Regions from separate parts of the Streptacidiphilus sp. EB103A genome, predicted to be linked through region 2. Evidence: riboswitches for the same ligand, from Rfam matches in the RefSeq annotation. Region 2 holds a riboswitch; the other holds the start of a gene.

Region 1 (6,592 bases), on a different contig from region 2:
CCCTGGCCCTCACCCCCGACGGCCGCCACGGCGCCGCCGCCGGCCAGCCGGGCAGCACCTACGCCGTGATGACCGAACACACCGAGGGGCTGCGGCTGCACCCCAGGACGGTGGTGTGAGGTGGGCCCGGGGTGCCGGGGAACTCAGTATTCGCCCTTGATCACGAAGTAGGAGCCAGGTCAGGGCGCGGAGAACAGTTCGCCCTCGATGACCGTCACCGCGTCCCCGGTGAGCAGGGTGCGCTCGCCGCGTAGCGCCGTGCGGACCAGGCCCGAGCGGGCCGACGCCTGCAGTCCGGTCAGGTCGGGGCGCCCCAGACGGGCCGACCAGAACGGGGCCAGTGCCGTGTGCGCACTGCCGGTGACCGGGTCCTCGTCGATGCCGACGTTCGGGAAGAAGCAGCGCGAGACGAAGTCGTACCCGCGCCCCGGGTTCTCGGCCACAGCGGTGGCGATGACTCCCCGCCTGGACGCCTTGCCCAATGCGCGGAGGTCCGGGGTCAGGGCTCGTACCGCCTTCTCGTCCTCCAGCTCCACCAGCAGGTCGCCGACGTGGGCCGCAGTGCCGTGGACGGAGAGCACCCGGGCCCCGAGCGCCCGCGGGAGTTCCTCGGGCGTCTCCTGCGGGGTCAGTGTCGAGGTCGGGAAGTCCAGCGTGATGCTGCCGTCAGCGTTCGCCGTCGCCGTGAGCACGCCGCAGCGCGCCGCGAACCGTACGGTTCCGGTCGCGCTGCCCGTCTCGTGCAGGACGTGGGCCGTAGCGAGGGTGGCATGGCCGCACATGTCCACCTCCGTGGTGGGAGTGAACCAGCGCAACGCCCAGTCGGCCTCGCGCCCCGGCGGCAGCGGATGCGCGAACGCGGTCTCCGCATGGTTGATCTCCCGGGCCACCAGCTGCATCCAACCGTCCTCAGCGAAGTCCCGCAGCAGCACGACCCCTGCGGGATTGCCGGCGAACGGACGATCACTGAACGCGTCCACGATCCACATGCGCATGCACAGCACCCTAACCGCAAGGAGATCGTTTCCACCGGAAGGCCCGGCCCACTGGCCCGACGATACGGTCACCGACCGGCCGATGGGCGGGCGGCGGAACCGGCGCGGGCGGTGCCGTGCCGGGGGCGGCAGCTGTGGGTGGCTTACATGGCGGGTTCGTTGCCGCCCTCCGCCGTCCGTGGCTTGTTGCTGTTGCTCGGCTCCGCCTCGCGGCGCCAAGGGCGAGGAGGGGGGTGCGGGTTCTCGCCGTTGCCGGGCGGCGGAAACGGTAGGTGGCTTACATGGCGCCATCATTGCCGAGTGGCACGTCCGTGGCTTGTTGCTGTTGCTCGCTTCGCTCGCGGCGACAGGAGCGGGAGGGTTCGGGCGGCCCGCCGTTGCCGGGCGGCGGGCCGGTTGGAGGTGGGGCGTGCAGAAACGTTCCTTCCGTGGGGTTGGCTGGTTTGGGGTCACTCCCTATACATTCGGGTCACTCATCCGACGCCTTCTGCCCGCAATGTCCGGATTGGGCGTCGGGGGAGTGACCCAAAAGCATGGCCAGTGACCCGAAAAGCCCGACCCAAAGGGGAACCGGGGTCACTTTCGGGACAAGGTGTCACTTGATCATGCAGCAATGCCCCATTTGCCCCGGTCTAGGCGTACCAAAAGTGCCCCGGTGTCCCAAAAGTGACCCCGGTTCGCCCGAAGCCCTGCCACAGAACCGTTTCTGCACACCCCACCCACGACCCCAGCCCGGCAACGGCGCCCGGCCCCGACCCGGCTCCCCCGCTGCTGTTGGCCCGCGAGCGGAGCGAGCAACAGCAACAAGCCACGGGCGGGGGCGGGCGGCAACGGTGGCGCCATGTAAGCCACCTACAGCTGCCGCCGACCAGCGGAAACGCCCCGCCTCCCCCACCCCGCCAGGGCCGAGCCGCAGCTGTCAGCAGCTCACCCGCTCGCTCACTCAGGCAGCTGGATGATCGCCGCCGGAGGAAGCACGGTGTGCCGCAGGGACGGGTCGACCGGGTTGTTGTAGGGCGGGTATTTGGGGCCGGCGGCGCCGCGGCGGTAGACCGCGGTGGAGTGTTCCGGGGCGCTGTCGAAGTTCGGGATGACCTGCTCGCCGAAGAGCTCGATCATCTCCAGGCTCTCCTCGTGCGACAGCCCACCCGTGACGCCGAACACCAGCTGGTCGCAGCCGACCTGCTGGTACGCGGCCACCTGCTCGCACACCTCGTCGGGGGTCCCGCAGAGCAGGTAGCCGCCCGCGATCAGCTCGTCCAGGAACTCCTCACCGCCCAGCGCGCCGAGGTGGATCGGCGCGTCCGGCCAGGTGATGCCGTCCAGCGACTTGGGCATGGTGTCGTGGTACAGGTTGACCAGTGTCACCAGGTAGCCCAGGCCCGCCGACAGGGCTATCTCCCGGGCCCGTCGGCGGTCGCTCAGGCAGATCACGCCGTTGGTCATCATCACGTTGTTGTTCTGGTAGTCGCCGAGGATCTCGACCGGGTTCTCCGCGGCCTCCTTGTAGGCCTCGATCCGGCCCTTGAGGTTGTAGATCGGCTCGAAGTTGAAGGCGATGCCGCCGATGCCCAGCGATCCGGCCTTGGCGAAGGAGCCGGGGTTCCCGCAGGCCATCCAGATCGGCGGGTGCGAGTGGCCGTAGGGCTTGGGCAGGATGTTGTGCGGGGTGGGCACGGTGAAGTGCTCGCCCTGGAAGGAGTAGTCGTACTGCTCCCACATCCTGACGACCTCGCGGGAGACCTCGTCCCACTCGGCCCGGGTCGACTCGGTGTCCATGATCCCGAAGGTGGCCACCTCATGGCTGCCCGCGCCGCGTCCGGTGCCCCACTCGAAGCGGCCCTCGGTGATGTGGTCCAGCATCGCCGCGCGCTCGGCGTAGCGGACGGGATGCTCCTTGCGCGGCGAGAGGCTGTTGATGCCGGTGCCCAGGTGGATCTGCTCGGTCTTCGCGGCGACGTAGCCCATCGCCACCTCGGGGGCCGACATGTGGCTGTACTCGGTGAGGGTGTGGTGCTCGCCGAACCAGACGTACTTCCAGTTGTGCTTGTCCGCCTTGACGGCCAGGTCCAACTCCCGCTTGAGAGCGAGGTGCTCGGAAGGGCGGTCGTGCGCGGCCGGGCCGGGCACGAATCCATTCAGGAAGATGCCGAACTCCATCAGGGGCCTCCTGGGCGGTCAGATCCTGCGGCGGGAAAGGCGTCGGACGGTCCGGGCCGGCAACTCCATCTGACGGTCCGTCAGTTTCCTTCTGGCATAGCTATCACACCCCGGCCATCAGCCACAAGGCATCCAGCGCCGATCCGTTGCCCCGACCCACCCCCGACCTACCCGCGCGGCCAGACCCCGCCCCGCTCGGACCGGCCCTGCGGCGGAATCTCGGGGAACTCCGGATCGGGGAAGCGCAGCCGGCCCCACCATCGCAGCAGCGTCTCCAGAGGCTGCTCGTCGTCCATGGCCGGCTCCACGCCGGGCTCGGCGGCCGACCAGAAGCCCGCCTGTGCGACGAGGCGCTGGAGCGCCAGTTCAGCTTCTTGGTCACTCATTGTCATGGGCCGCTGATTCCCCCTGATTCACTGACGTAACATCATGAAACGGTCACAGAATCGTCCTGTTCACGTCGCGACACGCCGGGCCAGTCGCACTCTTTCGGGCCGACGACCCGGGCCGCGCGGACGGCGCAACCCTCGCCCAGGCCCCCATCGCCGAACGCCCGCCCCCGGAACTCGACTTCACTCGAACAGGTGTGGCCGGGACATCCGGCAATCGAGTGGCACCGCGACCCGAACCGTCCGCGTTCTGGCTGCTCACAGCCTGATACCGAAATGGGCAAAGAATATTTTTCCTGCCGGGCTGCATGAAGTCCGCAGCACCGCCATCACGATCACCCAGAGTCACCGCCAGCCGTGCTACTTCGCACCGCCGCTCGCGCCGGCCCGTCCGTCCACCGAGAAGACCGGATCCCAACGTCGCAATACTGACGGCTGACCGAACAAGTCCCCGCCGCCGTGGCGGGGCGGTCCGCCCGGACGCTCAGTCTCGCCGCCGGTCGGACGTCAGTTCCGCACCCACCCATCGGCGAGAGCGGGAGACCCGAGTACGGCGGGACGGCCTGAACAGGACCGTCCCTTGGGGTGCAGCCACTGCGGTGGCCGGGCAGCTTTCGGAGCCCGAACCCGACAGGACACCTTCCGTAGGCGGTTCCGGAGGAACCCGCGTGACCGAGTCCTCGAAGTCCTCGACAACCTCGAAAACCGCAGCGCGCCCTCATCCAGGGCGCATCCGAGCCGGCGTCGTCACCGTCGTGACCCTGTCGGTGCTCGCCACCGCCGGCCTGGCACCGCCGACCGCAGAAGCAACCACACTGCAGGCCAAGGCCCTGACCGTGGCCGCCTCCAAACAGGGCGCCCCCTACCGCTACGGGGCGGCCGGCCCCGACAGCTTCGACTGCTCGGGCCTGACCCTCTTCGCCTACCACCAGGCCGGCGCCCAACTGCCGCGCACCGCCCAGGCCCAGTACGACAACACCACCCACATCCCGAGCAGCGACCGGCTCCCCGGCGACCTGGTCTTCTTCCACGACGGCCGGCGCGTCTACCACGTGGCGATCTACGCCGGGAACAACCAGGTCTGGCACGCGCCCCACCCCGGTGCCGACGTCCGGCTGGAACACATCTGGACCGACGCCGTCTGGTACGGGCGCCTCTGAGCCGGTGCGACAGGCCGCCCCGGCCCGGCGGCCACCACCGGACGGCCCCTCGGGAAACAATGGCCCCATGAGTTCCACCGCCGCCATGCCTTCTGCCCAGCCCGCCCAGCCCACCACCCAGGACGAGCCGGTGCACCTGGTGCTCTCCGCCGCCTCCGGGGCCGCCGACGCCTTCGCGTTCCTCTGCCTGGGCAAGATCTTCGCCGGGGTGATGACCGGGAACCTGGTCCTGGTCGGAGCCTCGGTCGGGTCCGGTGACCACCGGGTCGTGCCCAGAGCCCTGGCGTCGCTGGCCGGGTACGGGTTCGGCGCCGCGGCGGCGGGCCGGGCCCGGCCCCGGGTGCCGGTGCGCGCCCTGCTGGCGGTCGGGACCGGGCTGCTCGCTGCCACCGCGGCGGCCTGGGCGCTGGGGTCCGGCCGGTCACTGCCGGCCCAGCTGGTGCTGATCGTCGCGGTGGCCCTGGCCATGGGCCTGCAGGCGCAGACCTGGGAGGTGCCCACGACCTACTTCACCGGCACCTACACCGGCCTGCTGGGCCGGGCCGGGCGGCGCGAGTTGCTCCGCCAGGACCGCTGGCCGGCCGTCCGCCTGGCGGCGGTGGTCGTCGGCGCCGCCGCCACCTCGCTGGTCGACTGGTGCTGCCCGGCCGCCGCCGGCACGGTCGCCGCGGCGCTCTCCGCGCTGGCGCTGCCCCGGGCCCATCCGCGGCAGCGCGGGGCCCCGCGCTGAGGCCGCCCCGGGTCCGGGGCCCGCTACACCGCCAACTGCTGCTCGTACCCGACCACCCGCACGCAGGCGGTCAGGCCGAGGATCGCCTGCTCCAGCTCCTCCAGGGTCGGGTAGCTGGGCGCGATCCGGATCACCGCGTCGCGCGGGTCGTCGCCGTACGGGTGGGTGGCGCCGGCCGGGGTGAGCACGATTCCGGCTCCGGCGGCGCGGCGGACGACCTCCTTCGCGCACCCCTCGGCGACCTCAAGACTGACGAAGTAACCGCCCTTGGGGGTCGTCCACGCAGCCAGGCCGGTGCTGCCCAGCTCGGCCTCCAGGATGCGCTGCACCGCCTCGAACTTCGGCTGCAGCAGGGCCCGCTGACGCTCCATGTGGGCCCGCACACCGTCCGCGTCGCGCAGGAACATCACATGCCGCAGCTGGTTGACCTTGTCGGGCCCGATGGACCGCTTGGCGTTGTTGCCCAGCAGCCACTGCACATTGGCGGCCGAGGAGCCGAAGAAGGCCACGCCCGCGCCGGCCACCGTGATCTTGGAGGTCGAGCCGAACACGAACACCCGGTCCGGGTTGCCCGCGGCCTCGCAGGCCGCGAGCAGGTCGGCGATCTCCACCAGCTCGTCGGTGAGGTGGTGGGCGGCGTAGGCGTTGTCCCAGAAGACCCGGAAGTCGGGGGCGGCGGTCTCCATCGCGGCCAGCCGGGCCACGGTCTCGTCGCTGTAGCAGGTCCCGTCCGGGTTGCTGTACTTCGGGACGCACCAGATGCCCTTGACCGACGCGTTCCCGGCGACCAGCGCCTCCACCACGTCCATGTCCGGCCCGGACTCCGTCATCGGCACCGGGACCATGTCGATGCCGAAGCGCTCGCAGAGCGCGAAGTGCCGGTCGTAGCCGGGGACCGGGCAGAGGAAGGTGATCGGCTCCTGGTCCACCCAGCGCGACTCGGCCCCGGGCACCTTGCTGAGCAGCGCGTGCACCAGGCAGTCGTGCATCAGCTCAAGGCTGGAGTTCCCCGCCGCGAGCAGCTGCGCCACCGGCACCTGCAGCACCTCGGCGAAGATCTCCCGGAGCTCGGCCAGCCCCTGCAGCCCGCCGTAGTTGCGCACATCGGTGCCGTCGGCGGAGGTGTGCCGGCCGCCGGGCAGACTCAGCAGGTCGTCG
Region 2 (6,592 bases):
CCGGGCTCACCCCGAGCCGGAATCCGCCCGGCAGCGGCTTGCCGGTGGCCGGGTCGTACGGCAGCACGTCCAGCGGCGACGGCCCCGGGGAGGGATAGACCGCGCAGTCGGAGAGCACCGCGACCGGGTACAGGTCGGCCTTGGTGGCCAGCGCCAGCATCTTGCGGTGCATGTTGATCCGCGCGGCCGAGATCACCGCGGCGCGGATGTCGGGACGCCAGGTGGGACGCTCCAGTGCCGGCCAGCGCTCACCTGGCCGGTGCCGGGCGCCCTGGGGGCGCTCGCGCAGCTTGCCGATGCCGCCCTTGACGGTGGCTTTGATCGCGGACAGCACCGCGGCCCGCCCGGGGTCGCGCTGCTTGTGCTGCTCCATCGCGGCCAGGAACTCGGCGGGCGTCATCGCCGAAGTGACCCCCAGCTCGGCCATGGTGGCCAGGTAGGCGTCCCGCAGCCGCTGGTACCAGGGATCCAGGTAGGGGCCGTGCTCCGGGCGCAGCCAGCCCTCCAACGGCCTTACGCTGTACCCGAGTTCGACTGCGTAGGCAACGGTCGGGGTGGCGTACCAGGCCGGGCCCTGCGGCTGCTCGCCGTCCGGCGTGAAGGGGTTGGGCAGCCGCGGGTCGAAGGAGACGTGGGAGAGGTCGACGAACCAGGACCCGGGCAACGTCTTGTCGAATGCGGGCTGATGGACGTGGACCGGGGCGCCCAGGCCGACGTTGAGCCGGTTCGCGGCGGCAGCGAAGGCCATGTTGACGTCCACACCCACCGCCCAGGGCAGCTCGCACTCGGCGTCGGTGAGCAGTTCCGGATCACGGATCCACTCGTAGGCCTCCTCGTCGAGTACCTCGCCCTCGGCCCGGCCGACCGCGACCGGGTGCTCGTCGGGGGCCTCCGGCGGGGCCGGGTCGACCGCGACCGCGAGCGAGCCGGGGACCGGGCCGGACTGCCAGACGCCGTCCTCGCCGCGCACCGCACGGGTGGGCGGGCGCAGCGCGGACATCAGCTCCAAGCCGGAGACAGCGGTGGAGCCGCGCGGCGTGATCACCCGGGTCGCGTACTCGCCCAGCACCTGGGCGAGTTCGGGCGGCGGCAGGGTCGCGGCGTCGTTCCAGGCGCGGGTGTCCAGTGCCTCCCAGGGCAGTACCGCGAGTTGGACGCAGTGGCGCCGGCCGCCCTCGGCCGGGCGGTAGATCCGGGCCCAGGGGCCGAACCCACGCTTCGTCAACTGCCACTTGGCCTTGGTCAGTTGCTTGATGACGGGGTGGTTGTCGGGGAGCCGCAGGCCGCGCCGGTCCGCGAGTTCCAGCGGCAGCCCGAGGGATTCGGCGGCCGCTGCGGTGAGGACGACCAGGGGGTCGCCGTCCCGGCCGGAGCGGTGCAGTCGGGGCGAGCCGATCTGAGCCTGCGTCAGAGTCCAGTCCACCAGCGCGGGAAGAGTACGGGCCGGGCAGTCCAGGACCAGGCCGCCGATGCCGTAGGCGGTCCCGTCGCCGTCCAGGACCAGGAGCGGGCCGTTGGCGAAGCGGCGCTCGGCCTGCTCGTCGGAGAGCGGCACCGGGGCGGGGCGGGAGCCGCGCGACTCGGACCGCGCGGGCGGCGCCGGGACGGGAACGGGCGCGGGCACCTTCTCAGCCGCAGCCTCACCCTCGGCCTCGCCGGGGAAGCGCTGCGCGAGGCCCTCCAGCAGGCGGCGGTACGCCTCCCGCTTGGCACCCGACGGCTCGCTGCGGCCCTCCTCCCATGCCTGCACCGAGGCCGGCCGGGTTCTCAGTGCCTGGGCGACCGCCGCCTCGGTGAGCCCGGCGGCCCGCCGCAGCCGCACCCGCTCTTCCGGGACCGGCAGGACCTGGCCCGACTGCACCGCGGCCAGCAGCGCGTCGACGCCCGCGAACAGCGGGTCCGGCTGGTCGGGCATGGTGCGGGCTCTCCTTCGAACGACGGCCTGGCGGCGTCCCTGGATGCTAACGCAGCGGAGGGGCCGTTCAACGGACCGCCGGTCGCAGCGGGCAGACTGTCGTTCGTGAAGCCCACAGCAGAGCAGCTCGCCGCCGCCCCCGACCTGACCATCCCCGATGTGATCGCTCCCGGACTGCGGGTGCTGTTCTGCGGTATCAACCCCGGGCTGTGGTCCGGGGCCACCGGCCACCACTTCGCGCGCCCCGGCAACCGCTTCTGGCCCGCGCTGCACCTCAGCGGGTTCACCCCGCGCCGGCTGCAGCCGGAGGAGCAGCAGGAACTGCTGGGTTTCGGCCTGGGCATCACCAATGTCGTCGCCCGGACCACCGCCAAGGCCGACGAGCTGACCGCCGAGGAGTACCGGGAGGGCGGGGTGGCGCTACGCGAACGGGTGGAGCGGCTGCGCCCGCAGGCGCTAGCCGTGCTGGGCATCGGCGCCTACCGGGTGGCGTTCGACGCGCCCCGAGCCGCGGTCGGCCCGCAGTCCTCCGCCCTCGGCGGGACGGCGGTGTGGGTCCTGCCCAATCCCAGCGGCCTCAACGCCCACTACACCCTGGACGCCATCGCCGAGCGCTTCCGCGAGCTGCGGCTCAGCCTGGACGGAACTCCCTCAGGGGCGCGGCCGGACCGGCCGCGCCCCTGACGGGTGGAGATGATGTCGCGTCAGCTGGTCAACAGGTCAGCTGATGCGGCCCGCGAAGGCGGGGGCCCAGTTGCTGATGGTGTCCGTCTTCACGCCGGAGCTCGGGTTGGCGGCCTCGACGTACTCGCCGTTGCCGACGTACATCGCCACGTGGTAGGCGCCGGACGCGGTGCCGTCGCTGGACCAGAACAGCAGGTCGCCGACCTGGAGCGAGTCCAGGGAGACCCGGGTGCTGGCGGTGGCCTGCTCCTCGCTGGTGCGCGGAGCGGAGATGCCGGCCTTGGCCAGGGCGGCCTGGACCAGGCCGGAGCAGTCCCAGCCCGCGTCGCTGGTGCCGCCGTAGACGTAGGACTCGCCGACCTTCGACAGCGCGAAGGCGGCGGCCGCGGCCATGCCGCTGCTGGAGCTGGTCGAGGTGCTGCTCGCGGTGGTGGTACTGGAGCTGGAGCCGCTGCTGGACGTGGTGGCCGAGGCGTCGGTGGCCGTCGAGTCCGAGCTGCTGCTGGAGGAGGTCGAGCCCGAGGCGCTGCCCAGGGTCAGCTTCTGGCCCGGGTAGATCACGTTGGGGCCCGAGGTGAGCACGGAGCGGTTCAGCGCGTAGAGGCGCTGCCAGCCGCCGGAGACGTGCTCCTTGGTCGCGATCGTCGACAGCCAGTCGCCCGCGGCCACGGTGTAGCTGCCGCTGCTCGCGGTGGACGAGGAGGACGTGTCCGAGGAGGAGGACGAGTCCGAGGAGCTGGACGTGTCCGAGGACGAGCTGCTGGAGGAGGTCGAGGAGGAGCTCGAAGAGGAGCCGGCGGAGGACGAGGTGTTCACCGAGGCGGCCGCGCCGCCCTGGGTGAGACCGGCCTGCGGCCCGCAGACCGGCCAGGCGGACGGGCCCTGCGAGGCCAGGACCTTCTCCGCGACCGCGATCTGCTGGTCCTTGGTGGCCTGGTCGGCGGTGGCGGCGTACTGGGTGCCGCCGTAGGCGGCCCAGGTGGACGCCGAGAACTGCAGGCCACCGTAGTAGCCGTTGCCGGTGTTGATGCTCCAGTTGCCGGTGCTCTCGCACTGCGCCACGGCGTCCCAGGTGGAGACGCTGGCGGCGGAGGCACTGCCGGCGGTGACGAGCGGGACGGTGAGGCCGACGCCGGCCAGTCCGGCCGAGGCGATGAGGCGCTGGGCGGTGGTGCGTCGGGGCTTCGGAGCGCGGTGACGCCCGTGGACGGACAGCATGAAGCAGCGTTTCCTCTCCCACGCCTACGAGGTGAGCTGTCGGATTCGGGCTGGAGTTGCCCGGTCGTGCGCAGCACGACTTCACCCCAAGCCACGTCGACGACCAAGGTCGACGTGGCGGCTTACCTGGTTCCCCCGCTCCTGCCGTGGTGCGGTAGCTGGTGTCGCAACTTCTCCGGCGGCAGGACTCGGCGTTCCGGAGATGTCGGTTCCGCTTAAGTGCGAACGCCAGAAAGGTAGACAGACCTTGATTGAAACCACAACAGACTGTGGGATCCGTCACGCCGCCGTTCCATGATTCACAGGTTCCCGACCCGGTTCGCCGCACCCAGTCACACGTCCGGAGGATCGGACGCGCCCGAGCGGATAGCGTAGGAACCCGGCCCTCTCACGACCTCTGGGCCGGGCAGACCCGACGACAGGGCAGATCCGACGACAGGGCGGAGCGGCGATGCCGACGACGACCGGACCGGAGAGCACCAAGCGACCGGTGATCGTGACCGTGGACGACGACCCGGCGGTGTCCCGGGCTGTCGCCAGGGACCTGCGGCGCCGCTACGGCGAGGGCCATCGTATCGTCAGGGCCGAGTCGGGCCCCTCGGCGCTGGAGGCGCTGCGGGAGATGAAGCTGCGCGGCGAGCTGGTCGCGGTGCTGCTGGCCGACCACCGGATGCCGGAGATGAACGGCATCGAGTTCCTGGAAGCGGCCATGGACATCTACCCCCAGGCCCGCCGGGTGCTGCTGACCGCCTACGCGGACACCGGCGCCGCCATCGACGCCATCAATGTGGTGGACCTGGACCACTACCTGCTCAAACCGTGGGACCCGCCCGAGGAGAAGCTCTACCCGGTCCTGGACAGCCTGCTGAAGGCCTGGCTGGCCGACGACCCGCACCAGGTGGACGAGACCAAGGTGGTCGGGCACCGGTGGTCGGCCCGCTCCTCCGAGGTCCGCGAGTTCCTGGCCCGCAACCAGGTCCCCTACCGCTGGTACCCGGTCACCGAGGCCGAGGGCCGGCAGCTGCTGGCGGCCGCCGGCGAGGACGGGGAGCGGCTGCCCGTGGTGATCACCACCGACGGCGACGCCCTCGTCGAGCCCAGCAACGAGGAGCTGGCCCAGCGGGTCGGCCTCTCCACGACCCCCGCCGCCGACTTCTACGACCTCATCGTCATCGGCGGCGGCCCGGCCGGTCTGGGCGCGGCCGTGTACGGGGCCTCCGAGGGCCTGCGCACCGTCCTGATCGAGCGCACCGCCACCGGCGGCCAGGCCGGGCAGAGCTCCAGGATCGAGAACTACCTCGGCTTCCCGGACGGGGTCTCCGGCTCGCAGCTCGCGGACCGGGCCCGCCGCCAGGCCACCAAGTTCGGCGCTGAGATCCTGACCGCCCGTGAGGTGACCGGCTTCGAGATCTGCGGCTCGGCCCGGACGGTCCGCTTCGCGGACGGCAGCGCCATCTCCGCGCACACCGTCATCCTGGCCACCGGCGTCGCCTACCGGCAGCTGACCGCCCCCGGCATGGAGGAGCTGACCGGCCGCGGCATCTTCTACGGCTCCGCGCTGACCGAGACGGTGGGCTGCGCCGGCCAGGACGTCTACATCGTCGGCGGCGCCAACTCCGCCGGGCAGGCCGCGGTCTTCCTGTCCAGGGGCGCCAAGTCGGTCACCATGCTGGTCCGCGGCGAGTCGCTGACCGCCTCCATGTCGCACTACCTGATCCAGCAGGTCGAGGCCGACCCGGTGATCACCGTCCGCACCGGGACCGAGGTCGTCGCCGCGCACGGCGAGGACCATCTGGAGCGGCTGACCCTGCTCGACACCGCGACCGGCCGCACCGAGGAGGTCGACGCGCAGTGGCTGTTCGTCTTCATCGGCGCGGTGCCGATGACCCAGTGGCTCGACGGGGTGGTGGTGCGCGACGACCACGGCTTCGTCCTGGCCGGTCCGGATCTGGGCGAGGCCGGGCAGCGCTCCGGCGGCTGGCCGCTGGACCGTCCGCCGCACCATCTGGAGACCAGCGTGCCAGGGGTGTTCGCGGCCGGTGACGTGCGCTCGGAGTCCGCGAAACGGGTCGCCTCGGCGGTCGGCGAGGGCGCGATGGCGGTCATGTTCGTCCACCGCTACCTGGACAAGCTGTGACGGGCGAGGTGAGCGGTGTGATCTGTTCTCCGGAGGAGCTGCGCTCGCTGTTCCTGTTCGAGAAGCTGACACCCGATCAACTGGCGTGGCTCTGCCGGGTGGGCCGGGTGGAGTGCTACGAGCCCGGCCCGGTGTACGCCGAGGGCGAGCCGGCGACCCGCTTCTACGTCATGGTCGAGGGCACCGTGGTGCTCTCGCGCCGGGTCGGCCCCGACGACATCGAGGTCAACCGGTCCTCCAGCCCCGGGGTCTATTCGGGCGCCTTCCAGGCCTATCTGGGCGAGCGGGTGCCGCAGGTGTATGTGAACTCGATGAGGGTGGTCGTGCCCACGCGGTTCTTCGTGCTGTCGGCCCACGATTTCGCCGGGCTGATGCACGACTGGTTCCCCATGGCCGAGCATCTGCTGGAGGGGCTGTTCTTCGGCACCCGGACGCTCCAGCAGGCGGTCGGCCAGCGCGAGCGGCTGCTCGCCCTGGGCACGCTGTCGGCCGGGCTGACCCATGAGTTGAACAACCCCGCCGCGGCGGCGGTACGTGCCACCGCGGCGCTGCGGGAGCGGGTCGCGCAGATGCGCGGCGCGCTGGGCGAGCTGGCGGGGAGCCCCGGCAAGGGCGCGGCGCTGGACGAACTGGTGCGG

The links. A riboswitch is a leader RNA that binds a small molecule or an ion and turns the genes downstream of it on or off. The one in region 2 is predicted to bind cyclic di-AMP.
Region 1: it holds a riboswitch for cyclic di-AMP, as region 2 does, so the genes downstream of both, ABH941_RS26375 (C40 family peptidase) here and ABH941_RS10585 (transglycosylase family protein) in region 2, are expected to answer to the same signal.

Annotation. Positions count from the first base shown of each region.
Region 1 is NZ_JBGCAQ010000016.1:177,653-184,244, reverse strand. It holds gene ABH941_RS26395 (N(4)-(beta-N-acetylglucosaminyl)-L-asparaginase) at 1-119, shown strand, start outside; gene ABH941_RS26390 (PhzF family phenazine biosynthesis protein) at 180-995, opposite strand; gene ABH941_RS26385 (LLM class flavin-dependent oxidoreductase) at 1,935-3,155, opposite strand; gene ABH941_RS26380 (hypothetical protein) at 3,323-3,547, opposite strand; cyclic di-AMP (ydaO/yuaA leader) riboswitch at 4,051-4,210, shown strand; gene ABH941_RS26375 (C40 family peptidase) at 4,276-4,704, shown strand; gene ABH941_RS26370 (DUF1275 family protein) at 4,772-5,434, shown strand; gene ABH941_RS26365 (aminotransferase class I/II-fold pyridoxal phosphate-dependent enzyme) at 5,458-6,592, opposite strand, start outside.
Region 2 is NZ_JBGCAQ010000005.1:302,152-308,743, reverse strand. It holds gene ABH941_RS10595 (transcriptional regulator) at 1-1,915, opposite strand, end outside; gene mug (G/U mismatch-specific DNA glycosylase) at 2,012-2,599, shown strand; gene ABH941_RS10585 (transglycosylase family protein) at 2,636-3,817, opposite strand; cyclic di-AMP (ydaO/yuaA leader) riboswitch at 3,824-3,984, opposite strand; gene ABH941_RS10580 (FAD-dependent oxidoreductase) at 4,269-5,954, shown strand; gene ABH941_RS10575 (ATP-binding protein) at 5,963-6,592, shown strand, end outside.